Regions from separate parts of the Oceanobacillus caeni genome, predicted to be linked through region 3. Evidence: riboswitches for the same ligand, from Rfam matches in the RefSeq annotation. Region 3 holds a riboswitch; each other region holds the start of a gene.
The links. A riboswitch is a leader RNA that binds a small molecule or an ion and turns the genes downstream of it on or off. The one in region 3 is predicted to bind S-adenosylmethionine.
Positions count from the first base shown of each region.

Region 1: another riboswitch for S-adenosylmethionine. It lies ahead of ACFQ18_RS09710 (ATP-binding cassette domain-containing protein); the one in region 3 lies ahead of metK (methionine adenosyltransferase).
Region 2: another riboswitch for S-adenosylmethionine. It lies ahead of ACFQ18_RS13950 (YezD family protein); the one in region 3 lies ahead of metK (methionine adenosyltransferase).

Region 1 covers NZ_JBHTKV010000011.1:43,468-49,012, reverse strand. Annotated here, with positions in the region: gene ACFQ18_RS09730 (SEC-C metal-binding domain-containing protein) at 1-575, opposite strand, end outside; gene ACFQ18_RS09725 (amidohydrolase) at 845-2,047, opposite strand; gene ACFQ18_RS09720 (MetQ/NlpA family ABC transporter substrate-binding protein) at 2,127-2,960, opposite strand; gene ACFQ18_RS09715 (methionine ABC transporter permease MetI) at 2,977-3,627, opposite strand; gene ACFQ18_RS09710 (ATP-binding cassette domain-containing protein) at 3,617-4,648, opposite strand; SAM riboswitch class I at 4,811-4,912, opposite strand; gene ACFQ18_RS09705 (LiaF transmembrane domain-containing protein) at 5,161-5,545, opposite strand, start outside.
Region 2 covers NZ_JBHTKV010000022.1:12,662-18,206, forward strand. Annotated here, with positions in the region: gene ACFQ18_RS13935 (ribonuclease J) at 1-202, shown strand, start outside; gene glcT (glucose PTS transporter transcription antiterminator GlcT) at 494-1,339, shown strand; gene ptsG (glucose-specific PTS transporter subunit IIBC) at 1,517-3,574, shown strand; SAM riboswitch class I at 3,775-3,878, shown strand; gene ACFQ18_RS13950 (YezD family protein) at 4,226-4,372, shown strand; gene ACFQ18_RS13955 (efflux RND transporter periplasmic adaptor subunit) at 4,797-5,545, shown strand, end outside.
Region 3 covers NZ_JBHTKV010000001.1:9,381-14,925, forward strand. Annotated here, with positions in the region: gene asnB (asparagine synthase (glutamine-hydrolyzing)) at 1-88, opposite strand, end outside; gene metK (methionine adenosyltransferase) at 749-1,945, opposite strand; SAM riboswitch class I at 2,276-2,383, opposite strand; gene pckA (phosphoenolpyruvate carboxykinase (ATP)) at 2,890-4,476, shown strand; gene ACFQ18_RS00050 (ABC transporter substrate-binding protein) at 4,617-5,545, shown strand, end outside.

The DNA.
Region 1 (5,545 bases), on a different contig from region 3:
TCTTCTATTTGAATTAGACCTAATGTTCCGTAATAATATAAAAAACCAGTTGTAAGCTTAATCCACTCCGTATTCCTTTTTATGACAGATCTTATGTTCAAATGATTGGCCAACGATAATATAGGTTCCATTAATTCATTCGGTATTACTAAAGCTTTTTCACCATTATACGTGCCAGAATACACCAAACCACTAGCTCGGAAATAGTTAATTTTATGAAATTCGTAATCTGCAACATGCATATAGCCACCATTTTTTGCTAAATTGATTAATAGATTAAACCGTTCCTCATCCAATTGAAGACAAAATTTCCCAAGTGATTCGGGTATTTCTTCTTCTAACACTGCTATTAGTTCAGCCTTCTTTAGACTACTCACGCCCTTTAAGTCTAAATACCTTCTTATATCGTCTAATTCATATTTTGTATAGCCGGCTAGTCCTTCATGTAAAGTGAAAGGAATAGTTATTGTTTTTCCCCAGTATCTCCGTTCTTGGTTCTTCAATTGATCCACTTTCATTTTTTCTAATCCTACTTGAAGATTTTTAAATGCTTCTTTTAATTCTTTCTCGTTCATCATTTCACCTCTTAGGTTGATTATACAGAATTTGTCACTAGAGAGATAGGATCACTATCAATAAATGCTTCTGACTTTAACAGCTTTCTTTGCCTTCTATGGATTAAAAGAAGTTCCTAAACAAAAAGAGGAGTTAACCTATCTAGTCAACTCCCCCATTTAAAATCCATTATTCACTTTTTATCATACGTTAATTTCAGCAGCTCGTTTTTTATCCCTATATCCAAGTATTTGCTATTTTCTAATGGGAACTTCTCAGTGCAGTCTTCTCACCCTTGTTCTGCATGTTTTCTTTGCTTGAAATCCTTTTTAATAGCAGCTAATGTGTCTGGCTCCATAATCAGTCGTAACGCCGTTATGCTGAGCGCCTTTGCGCCTGTGATAAGGGCATGATCCCCTTTATCGGACACAGCTGCTTCTCTAAACGGAACGGTATGTGGAACAAGACTGCTAGAACCAATTTTAATATAAGGGTGAATGGTTGGAACGACTTGGCTGATATTCCCCGCATCTGTTGAACCCATTCCGTCTCTATCACCATCTACATTTTCTCCCAATTCTTCCATAACTTCTTTAAAAACCTTATTATAGGAATCATTTAATAACAAGTTATCAACTTCATTTTGGAAAGCAATCACATTTAATTTGGCACCTGTTGCAAGTGCTGCTCCTTCTGCAATTGCTTTTACTCTTTTTGTAACTTCGTTTAATCTTGTACGTGTGGCAGCACGGATATAAAATCTTGCTTTTGCATAATCTGGAACAATGTTCGGAGCATCGCCACCATCTGTAATAATTCCGTGAATACGGACGTCATCAGTTACATGTTGTCTTAACGCATTAATCCCATTGAAAAGTTGAATCACAGCATCTAATGCATTAATTCCTTCATGTGGAGAAGATGCCGCATGGGCAGATTTTCCTATATATTCAAAATCAAGTGGATCAACAGCTAAGGAAGGAGCAGTGAGACTTGTCTTTCCCGCTGGGTGAATCATCATTGCTGTATCGATTCCTTCTACTAATCCATGTTTAACAAAGCTACCTTTTGCACTACCATTTGGACCGCCTTCTTCTGCAGGTGTTCCAAAAACCACGACTTCTCCACCCGTTTCGCAAATAACTTTACTTAATGCAACCGCTGCAGCAACACTCATTGTTCCAATAATATTATGTCCACATCCATGACCAAGGCCTGGTAGCGCATCGTATTCTGCTAAAAATGCAATGGAAGGTCCCGGTTTTTCTGATTTATATCTGGCAACAAAAGCAGTCTCGTGGCCGGCAACAGCTTTTTCAACTATAAATCCTTCATCTTCAAGAATTTGTGTAAGTAAACCAGAAGCAAAAAATTCCTCATTGCCAATTTCAGGATTCGCATGAATTTTATGACTTGTTGTGAGGTAACGTTCCTTGTTGGCCTCAATATTTTCTTTTAATACTTCCTTAAAATTTGTTGTTACATTTGTCATTACAATGCCCCCTATTTTTAGAAAAATGGGGAAACTAAAAGTCCCTCTCTTTTTCTCATTCAATGGTATTTTCTATTTCCTACCAGCCAATTTTATCTAATGGTACAAAGGTTGGTATTAATGTCCCACCATATTCCTTTTCGACAAATTCAGCTGTATCTTCTTCTTGGAATAATTCGACAATTCTATTCAATGTTTCGTCATCTTTATCTTCTTCATTTACCGCTATAATGTTAAGGTAGTCATAAGCTGTTTCGTCTTCATGGAAAATGGAATCATTAAGTGGATTTAGTCCAGCATCCCTTGCAAAACCATTATTAATAACACCTGCATCTACATCAGCTAATGCTCTTGGTATTTGGGCAGGAGCCGTTGGAATAAGCTCAATATTTTTAGGATTTTCAACAACACTTTCTTCTATCGATCCAAGGCCATCGTAATTGTCTACAAGTTTAATAAAGCCAGCCTCTTGTAGTAAAACGAGTGCTCTTCCTTGATTTGATACATCGTTTGGTAGTGCAATTTTAGCACCCTCTGGTATATCTTTTACGTCTTTGTAATTATTTGAGTAAATTGCCATTGGTGCAAGATATGTTGTTGCAATTGGTACAAGATCTAAATCATGTTCTTTAATAAATTCATCAAAATAAGCAACCGTTTGGAATGAATTAGCATCAAGTTCGCCGTCTGCAAGGGCTGTATTTGGTTGAACATAGTCGCTAAAAGAAACAATTTCAATGTCAATTCCTTCTTTTGCTGCCTTCTCAGATACATAATCCCATGTCTGTGTATCTGTACCACTAATACCAATTTTCACCTTTTTTGTTTCTCCCCCACTTGTATCACCTGAGCAAGCTGTTGTAATAGCAATGAATACAATAAAAAGAAAAGTTAATAGAATTTTTTTCTTCATCCTGTTTTCCTCCTGATTATCTTCTACGTATTTTTCTTGATAAATAGTTTCCTAATGATTGTAGTCCTTGAACCATGATTATTAGGATGATAACCGTAATAGCCATCGTTGTCGTATCAAAACGCTGATATCCATATGTAATGGCAAGGTCACCAATTCCTCCTCCACCTACCGTTCCGGCCATTGCTGATGCTCCGATTAACCCGATGGTTGCAATAGTGAAGTTGACCACTAAAGAGCTAAGTACTTCTGGTAATAAAAAGCGAAAAATCGTTTGAAACGGCGTTGCACCCATGGCATTTGCTGCCTCAAGCACACCTTCGTCAACTTCTAATAACGAGCTTTCTACTAATCTAGCAATATATGGCCCCGCATAAAAGACAAGTGGAACAATTGCTGCAGCAGTGCCAATAGACGTTCCAACAATCAAGCGAGTAATTGGAATGATTGCTACCAGCAAAATAATGAACGGAATAGAACGGAATATATTAATAATTCCATTTAATACCGCAAAAATTGGTTTGTTTTCAAGTATTTGTCCATTACGAGTTACGAAAAGTGCAATACCCAACGGTAACCCAAGGATGATGGAGAAAATAAAGGATATACCTACCATTTGTACTGTTTCAATTATTGCTTCTATAATTTGTTCGGAATTAACTAGCATGTGATGTCACCTCCCTGAAGCTTATTTCTTTTGCGTGCATGTACGTTAATGCTCGTTTCACCTCAGATTCAGACCCTTGAAATTGAACAATCAAATTTCCAAATGGGATTCCTTGAAGTTCCGTAATACTCCCAAATAAAACATTGACATCTAAATCAAATTTTTTAGCAAGCTGTGATAAAAGGGGCTTACTTGTCGATTGATTGATAAAATTAATTCGGAATATATTTTGTGACCCATTGTTATTATCAATCATGTCTAAAATGGAACTTGGTATTTGATCATTCATGACAGTACTGACAAAGTTCTGCGCTGTTTTTGTTTTAGGCGCTGTAAAGACATCGAATACATTGCCTTCTTCAATAATTTGACCCGCTTCCATGACTGCAACTTTATCGCAAATTTCACGAATAACGGACATTTCATGGGTGATCATTAAAATCGTAATATCATATTCCTCACTGACCTTTTTCAAAAGCTGTAGAATAGAACTTGTTGTCTGCGGATCAAGAGCAGATGTTGCCTCGTCGCAAAGTAAAATGGAAGGCTGAGTTGCCAATGCCCTTGCAATACCGACCCGCTGCTTTTGCCCACCAGAAAGTTGGTCTGGATACATATCTGCTTTATCGGATAAGCCAACAAACTCTAGTAATTCGTGAACTCTTTTCTTCATCTTTTCCTTTGGTACCTTTTCAAGCACAAGTGGCATTGCCACATTTGCATACACAGTTTTGGAGTTTAGTAAATTGAAGTGCTGAAAAACCATCCCTATTTTTTTCTTCACTTTACGGATTTCTTTCTCCGATAAAACAGATAAATCATGACCATCCACAATGACTTTACCTGAAGTTGGACACTCTAAATAATTGACGCAGCGAATAAGTGAGCTTTTACCAGCACCACTATAACCAACAACTCCGTAAATTTCTCCTTTGTTGATTTTTAAGTTTATATTGCTTAAAGCATGAACCTGCTTTCCACCACTATCATAAACCTTCCCAAGATTCTGAAACTCTATCATGTTATTATCCCCTTTCTTGCCTCTATGATGCCTGGCGCCTCCTGATATTAGTCGAATAATGTTTTCATCGTATAAAAATCATAAAATAGAACAAAAAATCCTTCTTCATGGAAGAAGAAGGATTCAGGAGTAATATAAAAAATATTATATGTACTGAAATTCCTCTTATCTTCCAAGCTTTTCGCTTGCTGGAATTGGCACGGTACTTATATGTCCGTTGCCGAGGTATCATCGGGCCAGTCCCTCCGCCTCTCTAGATAAGAACTAATATATTATGAAATTAAAAGATGCCTATCTCCGACATTTGCCAGAATTTGCAAAGTAATTAATATAACAAAAACATTACATTATACTTTACATTCAGAAAATAAAATTGTCAATATCTTCCCTAGAAGATTGTATATTTAGAATATTGTACTACCCCAACAAACTAATGAGAATAATTTACTTAAGAGATCGTACCGTTACTCATTTTAGGTTACCGTATACAAAAGCCAATTATAGACAATCTATTAATTCCTAATTTCCAATCCACCTAGAATCGTAAGGCAGTTAAGTTTTAATACAACAACTTCTTCACTTTCTCCATGTTTTCTTGTACTATCTTCCCATCCACCCAAAATGGGGATACCAGATATTTCAACCTGAACATTTTCTGAAACGATGATGCTTATCCCTCCCAAGATAGAAGTGAAGTCAAGCATAGCTCCCTCTGCAATGACTGCATCACGGAGGTCAATTTCCACACCGCCCATTATTGTCACAACGCTACCACCTTGAAAATTTTTCGATTGACTTTTAATCTCCGCACCTGAAAATAACAAGAATGTGCTTAGTTTATCGCTCGTATGTTTAGTTTTTCCACTTTTAGCCCTGGTAAGTATGATAACGAAACCA
Region 2 (5,545 bases), on a different contig from region 3:
TCGAGGATTCCTAGATGATCATTTCTCAGAAATAAGAAAAGGAATCAACCAGATTATTAGAGATACTATTGAAGAGCTTCATGAGGCCAATCGATATTCATGGAATGCGAAAAAGAAACAGATTAAGAAATTAGTTTGGAAGTATGTAAAAGAGAAAACGAAAAAAGAACCAATGATTATTCCTATTTTGATTGAAATTTAATAAAATGTATGATGTCTTTTCTATATGTCAATCAGTTAAGGGACCATCTTTCTAATCAATGCTTCGGGTAACACCGAAGTATTGATTTATTTTTTATCCCTCCTAAATAGGCAGTAAGACCCCCACTGATGGAAGTCTCCTTTATGTAAGCAAATCATTTTGTGATTAATCAGCAAACAGTGTTGAGCGCTTTCACTTTAGTTCTTAACATGCACAATGGTATAATGTTGTTGTGATATTGACGTAAGTTTAATTATCATCAAGAGCATTGGCTAATAAAGGGAGAAGACAATTTTGAGATACATAGTTTCTAAGGCTTTGAATAATAATGTCATTATTGCTTTAAATGAAAATAAAGAAGAAGTCGTTTTAATTGGAAAAGGTATTGGATTTAATAAAAAGAAAGAGGATGTCATAAAAGAAGAAACGGTAGAAAAACTATTTGTGTTACGAAATAAAGTAGAGCAGGAGAACTATTTAAAGTTACTTCCTAATATGGATGAATCCATTCTTGAGACTATTATCACTGCAACAGAAATGATTAAACGTAAATCTAACGTACTACTAAAAGAAAAGGTGCATGTTGCTTTGACCGATCATATTCTGTTTGCGCTTACCCGTCTTCATCGAGGAATGGAAATAAAAAATCCATTTCTAGCAGAAACGAAAGCCTTGTATCCTTTTGAATATGAAATAGCTGCAGAGGTGGTCGATTATATGAACCATACACTCGACATTCATCTGCCTGAGGGAGAAATCGGATTTATTGCTTTACATGTCCATAGTGCAATAACCGATAAATCATTATCAGAGCTTAGTACGTATTCTAATTTAATTTCGCAAATAGTGGAAACCATTGAGGAACAACTGGATATTAATATAGACCGCGAAAGTATTGATTTTTTCCGTCTAATTAGACATGTTCGCTATACGATTGAACGTGTGTTAAAAGGAGAAAAAATGGAAGAACCAACAAAATTAGCTAACCTATTGAAAAGCGAATATCCAGTGTGCTATAATCTTGCATGGAAGCTTATTAAAATCATACAGCAAACCTTAAAAAAACCTGTTTATGATGCGGAAGCGGTTTATTTAACCATGCATCTGCAGCGTTTACTTGTAAAAAAGAATTCATAATTTCATTACGTGTAACTGATTCGATCAGGCATGAGTAGAGATTAATGAGGAAAGAGAGATTGGGTAAAACTAACCCTATCGCTTATTTTCCCATACTCTATTCATGCCTTTTTTATTTGCAAAATAGTTTGGGTTGCTGTAGAGAAATAAGTTCAAACAAAAAGAGGAGGGTGTTTTATGTTTAAACAAGCTTTTGGTGTTTTACAGAAGATTGGAAAAGCACTAATGCTTCCAGTTGCTTTACTTCCAGCTGCGGGACTATTACTTGGTTTTGGTAATGCGGCGCAACAGGAAACCATGCTTGAATACTTGCCATTCTTACATGCAGATTGGATTCAACTTGTTGCAACTGTGATGGAAGATGCAGGTAATATTATTTTTAGTAACTTAGCTTTAATTTTTGCTGTCGGAGTAGCGATCGGCCTTGCTAGTGATGGGGCTGCTGCTCTTGCTGCTTTGGTTGGTTACTTAGTACTAAACCAGGTGATGGGATCCTGGCTTGGTGTGACACCAGAGATGATTGATGCCGATCCCAGCTTTGCAAGTGTATTAGGAATCCCGACATTGCAAACGGGTGTATTTGGCGGTATTATCGTTGGTTTAATCGCAGCATTTTCTTATAATCGATACCATAATATTGAGATGCCATCTTTCTTAGGATTCTTTGCCGGAAAGCGATTTGTACCCATTGCAACGGCTGTCTTTTCATTTATTGCTGGTTTAATTCTATTATTCGTATGGCCACCTGTGCAAAATGCAATGAATAGCGCGTCCTATTGGTTAATCGAAGAAGGAACCTATTTAGGTGTATTTTTATTTGGTTTTATTAAACGACTACTAATTCCATTTGGTTTACACCATATTTTCCACGCGCCATTTTGGTATGAATTTGGTTCGTATGTAACTGCTGCAGGTGATACAGTTCGTGGAGATATGACGATATTTTTCGCGCAATTACGTGATAACGTTGACATCACAGCGGGTAATTTCATGGCTGGGGAATATCCCATTATGATGTTTGGTCTTCCTGCTGCCGCACTTGCGATGTACCATACGGCAAGACCTGAGCGGAAAAAGTTAGTTGCAGGATTACTTGCATCAGGAGCACTAACATCATTCCTAACTGGTATTACGGAACCACTTGAGTTTTCGTTTATGTTTGTATCACCATTATTATTCCTACTCCATGCTTTCTTAGATGGACTATCATTTATGATTATGACGTTCTTAAGCGTAAACATTGGATACACCTTCTCTGGTGGATTTATCGACTTTGCTTTATTCGGAATTTTACCAGGAAAAGAGCCTTGGTGGCTTGCCATTTTAGTAGGTATCGGATTCGCGGTCATTTATTACATCTTGTTTAGATTCTTTATTAAGAAATTTAATCTAATGACTCCTGGTCGTGAAGCAGTTGAAGATGAAAAAGCAGAATCAAAAGGTAATGCTGGAGACTTAGCTTTTGATGTTTTAGAGGCGATGGGTGGACAAGAAAATATTGCGCACTTGGATGCATGTATTACAAGACTCCGTGTTTCTGTCCATGATATTCAATCGGTTGATAAGGATGGATTAAAAGATTTAGGCGCTGCTGGTGTCCTTGAAGTTGGTAATAATATTCAGGCTATCTTTGGTCCGCGTTCTGAGATTATTAAAGGACAAATGCAAGATATTATGTCTGGGAAAAAACCTCGTCCAGCAAAAGAGGTAAATCAAGAGTCAGAAATAACACAACAAATCGAGGAAGTTAATCCGGAAGCCTTACAAAATGAAATAGTGGATGAAGCCTTTATTTCTCCAATTAAAGGGGAGATTGTTCCGATCACAGAGGTTCCAGACCAAGTATTTGCCGGAAAAATGATGGGTGATGGATTTGCAATTAAGCCAGAGGAAGGATTGATTGTATCACCTGTTAATGGAACCATTCTTAATGCATTCCCTACCAAACATGCACTTGGGATTAAATCCGAGGGTGGAAGAGAAATTCTCATTCATGTCGGGCTTGATACCGTGAATCTTCATGGGGAAGGCTTTGAAATGTTAATAAAAGAGGGAGATGTGGTAAAAACTGGACAACCTCTATTAAAAGCGGATCTACAATATATTGGTGATCATGCGAAATCAACGATTACACCAATTGTATTCACAAACCTTAAAGACGGTGAAAAGGTTATTATCGAGAAACAAGGAAATGTTGAACGAGAAGAAGAAAACATTATAAAAATTGAAGGATAAATTGGGATGAACAGGATCCCATTCCCATTAACAAAGACGGTTTCTATAGAGTGTATTCTGTAGAAACCGTCTTTTCTTATATTTGTTGCAGGCTCCAATTAACCTGAAGCCATAAAATAAAAAAATAGTTTAAAAAGGTGATTGACATTTCAAAAAATACTAGGTAAACTAATAAATACAATTAAACCACTAGGATTAGTAACTTATATAGAGAGGTGGAGGGACTGGCCCAACGAAGCCTCGGCAACAGACTTACAATAGTACTGTGCCAATTCCAGCAAGTATTTAACTTGATAGATAAGAAGAGCAAAGTGAACCTTGTTGTTTCACCCCTTTTCTTCTTCAGAATTGGGTTTTTTAATGCTGATTGGGCTACCAAAGGCATTCAATGTTTAAGCTCTTCATTTAGGAAATCATGTAATAGAAGAAAACAGAAGTTTAAAGAGTATGCCATTTATCCACCTAAACGAGCAGCAAGACACCCACCTTAAACTTCCAGGGAACAAAGAAGGTAGTTGGGAGATCATGCACGTAAAGGTCCGATAAGTGCAACTAACTATCAGTGGAGGATGAAGGAAAACCGCACTAATGGAAGTCTTTTTTATTTCTCATGACATTTCTTGAAAAAGGGGGAAAACTAGTTTGGATAAGATTGATGATGTACAACTCAATCATATTTTAACTGCATTAAAAGAATTAGAATATGGATCAGTAGTCATTACAGTCCATGATGGAAAGATTACACAAATAGACACAACCGAGAAAAAACGTTTTTCCTTAACGAAAAATCGTTCTTAAGGTACTTGATGTTGTGAAGGGGCTATGGGGCAGCTGGGAAGAGTATATATAGGCACTTAGTAAACATTGAATTTATCTATGTTTACTAAGTGTTTTTTTGTTGTTAGGAAATTATAAAATTTGCTGCATGTGGATACTTATTCAGAATAGGCCACGTCCGGTTTCAGCGCTAAAGCCGTAGCTAGACTTCCTTCACCTCCGGACGTCGTTATACGGGCGCTTGCGCCTTTGTTCTTACTTCTAAAAATTATTTTAGGAGATATGAGGCACCGTGGCTTCGCGCTGCCTTAGAATACCATGTAGATTTTTGTAAAAACTTTAGTAAAGTTCCAAAAATATATTGCCAAACTTTGGTTAGATACTATAATATTGTTATCAGTATTACGATTTTTTTACAAAAATATTACAAGTTAGGGAGAAAGATATGTCGAAGAAAAAAATTTGGATTTGGGTGAGTATTGGTGTTGTAATACTTCTGCTTTCAGGGGGAACTGGTTTATTCTTGTTACAGCGTTCAGCAATTGCTGCTTTTGGTAATGAGGAGTTCGAGCCGTATGGGGAAAAAGTAGAACTTCTAATGGAAATGAACGAAGATATGTCTTTATATACTGCTTTTTCCGGTAAGGTAGAGGCAGAAAAGATGGAAAAGGTATTCCCTGATCCGGAGAAAGGTACGGTTAAGGAAATTTTTGTTTCAGAGGGAGAAGAAGTAAAAGAGGGCACTAAACTATTTGAATATGAATTGACAGATGATTTAACGGTGGAAAAGGATCAAAAACAAGTAGAGTTAGAAATGGCATATGTGGAAATTAACCACTTGAAAAAACAAAAAGAACAGTTGGAAAAGAGTATCAAAGGAGCTTCTAGTAATGTGAAAACCTCGGAAGAAATTGGGGAAGAAGGGGTAGACGATAAAGCGTCATTGGAATCCGAACTAGAGCAAGTAAATTTTGATTTAAGAGTGAATAACCTACAAGCAGAGCAAATCCAAAACGAGCTTGATGCATTGAAGAAGAAAGTAGATTCCCCAATTGTTGTTAGTAAAGGTTCAGGGGTTGTCCAATCCATTAATCAGGATTTAATAGAAGGGGCTCCGTATGGACAAGAAGGTGGAAGCCCTGGTCCGCTAATCACGATAGTTAAGACGGGAGCTTACTTAATAAAAAGTGAAGT
Region 3 (5,545 bases):
TAATATTATTTTTCCTTCTTAATGAATCCATGTCTTTTTCATCTACATCAGTTGGATAATCGTATACCATTCCAATAAAACCACACATGATAGTTACCTCTTTCTATTAAAATAATTCATTAGCAATTACAAAGTAAAGACTGCGTTTCGAATTGGGATAATTCCACTAATTATCTACAGGCTTTTTGTTTAATTTTCTACCAAAGTCTGGAGCACCTTTTTATTGGAATCTTTAATAAGTGATTCGAAATCTAGGATAATTATATCACAAAAAAATCATATTGTAACATAATTGTAATACTTCAGTGATAAAATCAAAAAAACTGCCACATCTCCGTGCTGGCAGCTTTCATGGTGTCTAGGAATTTATATAATTTGTATGGCTGTGGAGAACTTAGATACAAAAATAGCCACGTCCGGCTCCAGCGCCCAGTGACTAGTAGACTTCCTTCACCTCATGACACGATAAAGAAGACTTGCCGATGGTGAAACCAGAGGCTTAGTCGCACTTATACCCTTGCGGTGAAAGTCAACATCGGCTCAAAGTATTAAAGGAAGGCCGACTAAGTGCGGCCTTTGCGGCCAACGTCGGCATACCCCTATGAAGGGGCATGTTTCCTTTATCTCCTACGGAAGTGGAATGTCCGATTAAAACCGCCGCTTTGCGCGGCAACATCGGACCACCTGGCATGGCCAGGCGCAGTCTATACGTCACTAAACGGGCGCTTCCGCCTTTGTTCCTGTTACTTTATTTTATTAAATCCTTTAATTCATCTACCCTATCCAATTTCTCCCACGGGAACTGAACATCTGTTCTACCAAAATGGCCATATGCCGCTGTGTTTTTAAAGATTGGTTTTCTTAGGTCTAACATATTAATTATCCCTGCAGGCCTTAAATCAAACACTTTACGAACAGCATCCACTAATTTAGTTTCATGTACTGTACCAGTTCCAAATGTATCAATAGATATAGAAACGGGTTCCGCTACACCAATTGCATAAGCTAACTGAACTTCACAAGACTTCGCAAGTCCTGCTGCAACAATATTTTTTGCAACATAACGGGCTGCATAAGCAGCAGAGCGGTCTACTTTTGTGGAATCTTTACCACTAAATGCCCCTCCGCCATGTCTTGCATATCCGCCATACGTATCTACTATAATTTTACGACCAGTTAAACCAACATCGCCTTGTGGTCCCCCAACAACGAATCTACCAGTTGGATTTATAAAATATTTCGTATGGTCATCTAGTAATTCTTTAGGCACTATAGGAAGAATTACTTGTTCTTTCATGTCTTTTTCAATCTGTTCTTGAGATACTTCTGGATGATGTTGAGTAGAAATAACAATAGTGTCAATACGAACCGGATTATTATTTTCATCATATTCGACAGTTACTTGTGTTTTTCCATCTGGACGTAAATAATCTACTATATTTTCTTTACGAATATCTGCTAATCGTTTAGATAATTTATGTGCTAATGAGATTGGTAAAGGCATAAGCTCTTCTGTCTCGTCACAAGCAAAACCAAACATTAATCCTTGGTCTCCCGCTCCAATTGCAGCGATTGCTTCGTCACTCATTTTGCCTTCACGTGCTTCTAGCGCTTTATCTACTCCCATCGCAATATCTGGAGATTGTTCATCTATTGCTGTTAAGACAGCGCAGGTATCTGCATCAAATCCATATTTAGCTCTTGTATAGCCAATCTCTTTCACCGTTTTCCTGACAATTGCAGGAATATCTACATACGTACTAGTAGTAATTTCACCAGCTACTAAAACAAGACCAGTAGTTACTGTAGTCTCACAAGCAACTCTTGCATTGGGATCATTTTTTATAATTTCATCTAAAATGGCATCTGATATTTGATCTGACATTTTATCTGGATGCCCTTCTGTTACAGACTCAGATGTGAATAAACGACGTTTTTCAGCCATAAGGCTCATTCTCTCCTTTAATTGGTGTTACGGAACTCTTTTCATTATTTCGATTAAAGATCTTTGTATATTCTATATATAAAAGCATTGAAGAAACCATTGCTTTTTATATAATAAAGAAGACTTCCATCAGTGGGGATTTTCCTTCATTCCCCACTGTCGTACTTATCGGACCTTTGCGGGTAGTTGATCTCCCGCTTACCTTCTTTGTTCTTCAGAAGCTTGAGGAGGGAGTCTTACTGCCCATTTAGGTGGGATAAAAGGAACTGTTTCTTCTTTAAAAGCAAAAAAATCCCTATCCTACATTGAGGAAAGGGTTCGGTCCTTTCACTCTTATTGTTCAAGGAATGATCCTTGCTTCAGGTAAGCACCTTTTCACAAGCGTGTGAGGTTGCTGGGCTTCATAGGGTCTGTCCCTCCGCCAACTCGGAATAAGAGAGTTTCCGTCCATTGTTATCGTAACGAAATGTGTGAGTAATGTCAATAACTTTTCCTCTACATATGATGGTTGAAGCAAATAAAGAATACTTCCATCATTGGGGGTTTTCCTTCATTCTCCACTGATGGTTAGTCGCACTGATCGGATCTTTACGGGCAGTTGATCTCCCACCTACCTTCTTTGTTTCCTTAGAGGCTTGAGTGGGATAGAAATATTGTAGTTATTTCCGTTAATTTAACAAATAGCAAATTTTACTAAATTGAAACATAAATAGTATGGATTATTTTTGTATATGTGTTATACTAATAATCGAATGTAATGAAAAGTACAATTTTTAGCAGTTAGGAAAGTATAGATTCTTTCTCGTTTGGGGTACCGATTACCCGCCCCACTGTATAAATCTGCTAAGTGCAACTAACGCATTCGCTAAACCTATCCTATAGTGAATGCCAAGTTTTCTAATTATCTTCATCAGTAATTTATTATAAAGCGGGGGATTTTTTTTATGAAAATGGTGGAAAGAACATTATGGAAAGATTTACTTCATCAACATGAAAACATCAAAGAGAATTTATCCGAACCACAATTAGTGGAACGTATATTGGGCAGGGGAGAAGCAGCATTAAGTGAAACTGGGGCGGTTCGAGCAACAACTGGAAAATATACAGGAAGATCCCCTGGTGATAAATTTATTGTTCGTGATGAAGTGTGTGAAGCTACTATTAATTGGGGAGCAGTAAATCAACCCATTGAAGAGAAGTATTTTGATAGTCTATATGAGAAAGTGATTGATTATTTAAAAGAAAAAGATGAAATTTATTCTTTCAAAGGATTTGCTGGAGCAGATAAAAAATATCGCTTACCAATTCAAGTAATTAATGAATTTGCATGGCACAATCTATTTTCTCGTCAATTATTCATTAAGCCACAACAAGACGAATTAGAGAACCATCAAAGTGAATTCACTGTTATTTCTGCACCTAATTTTAAAGCTGACCCTAGTGTTGATGGAACAAATTCCGAAACCTTTATCATTATTTCTTTTAAAAAGAGAATTGTTCTTATTGGTGGAACGGAGTATGCCGGAGAGATTAAGAAATCTATATTCTCTGTTATGAACTACCTTCTTCCACAACAGGATGTATTATCCATGCATTGCTCTGCTAACGTAGGTAAAGAAGGTGACGTTGCTTTATTCTTTGGTCTGTCTGGTACAGGTAAGACTACGCTTTCTGCGGATCCGTACCGCCGATTAATTGGGGATGATGAACATGGTTGGAGTCCGAATGGGGTATTTAATATAGAAGGTGGCTGTTATGCAAAATGTATTAACCTCTCAGAAGAAAAAGAGCCACAAATATACAACGCGATTCGCTTCGGATCTGTACTCGAGAATGTAATATTAGATGAAAATACAAGAACACCAGAATATGACGATACCTCTCTTACTGAGAATACTAGGGCAGCGTATTCTTTAGAGAATATCGATAATATTGTTACACCAAGTGTTGCGGGCCATCCAAATGCAATTATTTTCCTAACAGCTGATGCTTCCGGCACGTTACCACCTATTAGTAAATTAACGAAAGAGCAAGCTATGTATCATTTCTTAAGTGGATATACTAGTAAACTTGCTGGTACAGAACGTGGTGTGACAGAACCGCAAGCAACTTTCTCAGCGTGCTTTGGTTCCCCATTCTTACCATTAGCTCCATCTAAATACGCTGAAATGCTAGGAGATAAAATAGATCAATTCAATGCCAAAGTGTTTTTAGTTAATACTGGCTGGACAGGTGGTTCCTACGGGGTAGGAAACCGTATGAAACTTTCTTATACTCGTGCAATGATTCACTCTGCACTAGAAGGTGAACTTAATAATGTAGAAACCGTTCAAGATGAAGTATTCGGATTAAATATTCCACTTCATATTCCTGGGGTTCCTGATGAAGTGTTAGTTCCAAAACAAACTTGGGGTGATAAAGCAGCTTATGACAAAGCGGCAAAAGAATTAGCTTTGAAATTCCACGAAAACTTCAAGAAATTCACTCATGCATCCGATGAAATTAAGAATGCGGGTCCACTATTTAAATAATAAAATTCAAAAAGTCGGTCTCTTTTAGGAGATCGGCTTTTTTCGTTTGAAAAAAACTTTAAATCAATAGGCAATCACACAATTTTCTCCTAGGCATAAACTGTGGAAGGAAGATAATTTAAATGAAAGGGTCGAGAACTATGAGAAAGATTAAAGGCTTTATTTTGTTGTCCATCGGTTTACTTATCTTTCTTTCGGCTTGTGGTACAGGTGGAACATCCAAAATCAGTATCGGTGAAGTAACGAGATCTGTTTTCTATACACCTATGTATGTAGCGGTAGAAGAAGGTTTTTTTGAAGAAGAAGGTCTAGAAATTGACCTGCAAACTACATGGGGCGGAGACACGACTATGACCACGTTATTATCTGATGGAATCGATATAGCTTTAGTGGGTGCCGAAACGTCCATTTATGTATATGCACAAGATTCAAAGGATTATGCGATTAACTTTGCCCAACTCACACAAACAGATGGTACATTTTTAGTAGCAAAAGAGGTAAAACCTGACTTTACGTGGGAAGATTTAAGAGGAGAAAACTTTCTCGGACAGCGAGTTGGTGGAATGCCTCAGATGGTTGGAGAATATGTGTTAAAAAAACACGGTGTGGATCCGCATGCAGACGTTAATTTAGACCAAAGTGTCGATTTTGCAAACATACCAAGTGCTTTTGCTTCTGGTGATTACGAGTATGTACAGTTATTTGAACCAACAGCAAGTGTTTTTGAACGGGAAGGAACCGGACATATTGTAGCTTCCTTTGGTGAAGAATCTGGCACTGTCCCTTATACAGGATTCATGGCTAAGCAAAGTTATATGGACAAAAATGAAGAAACGGTATTAAAATTCACGAAAGCATTGTATAAAGCTCAGGCCTGGGTCCAAGAAACAGATGCAATGACCCTCGCAGAAATTGTTTCGCCATATTTTGAAGATACCGATATCGAATTATTAGCTTCATCTATTGAACGTTATAAAAACCAAGATTCTTTTGCAACAGACCCACTTTTGGATAAAGAAGAATGGGAACAACTGAAAACAATTATGGACGAAGCAGGTGAGCTACCCGA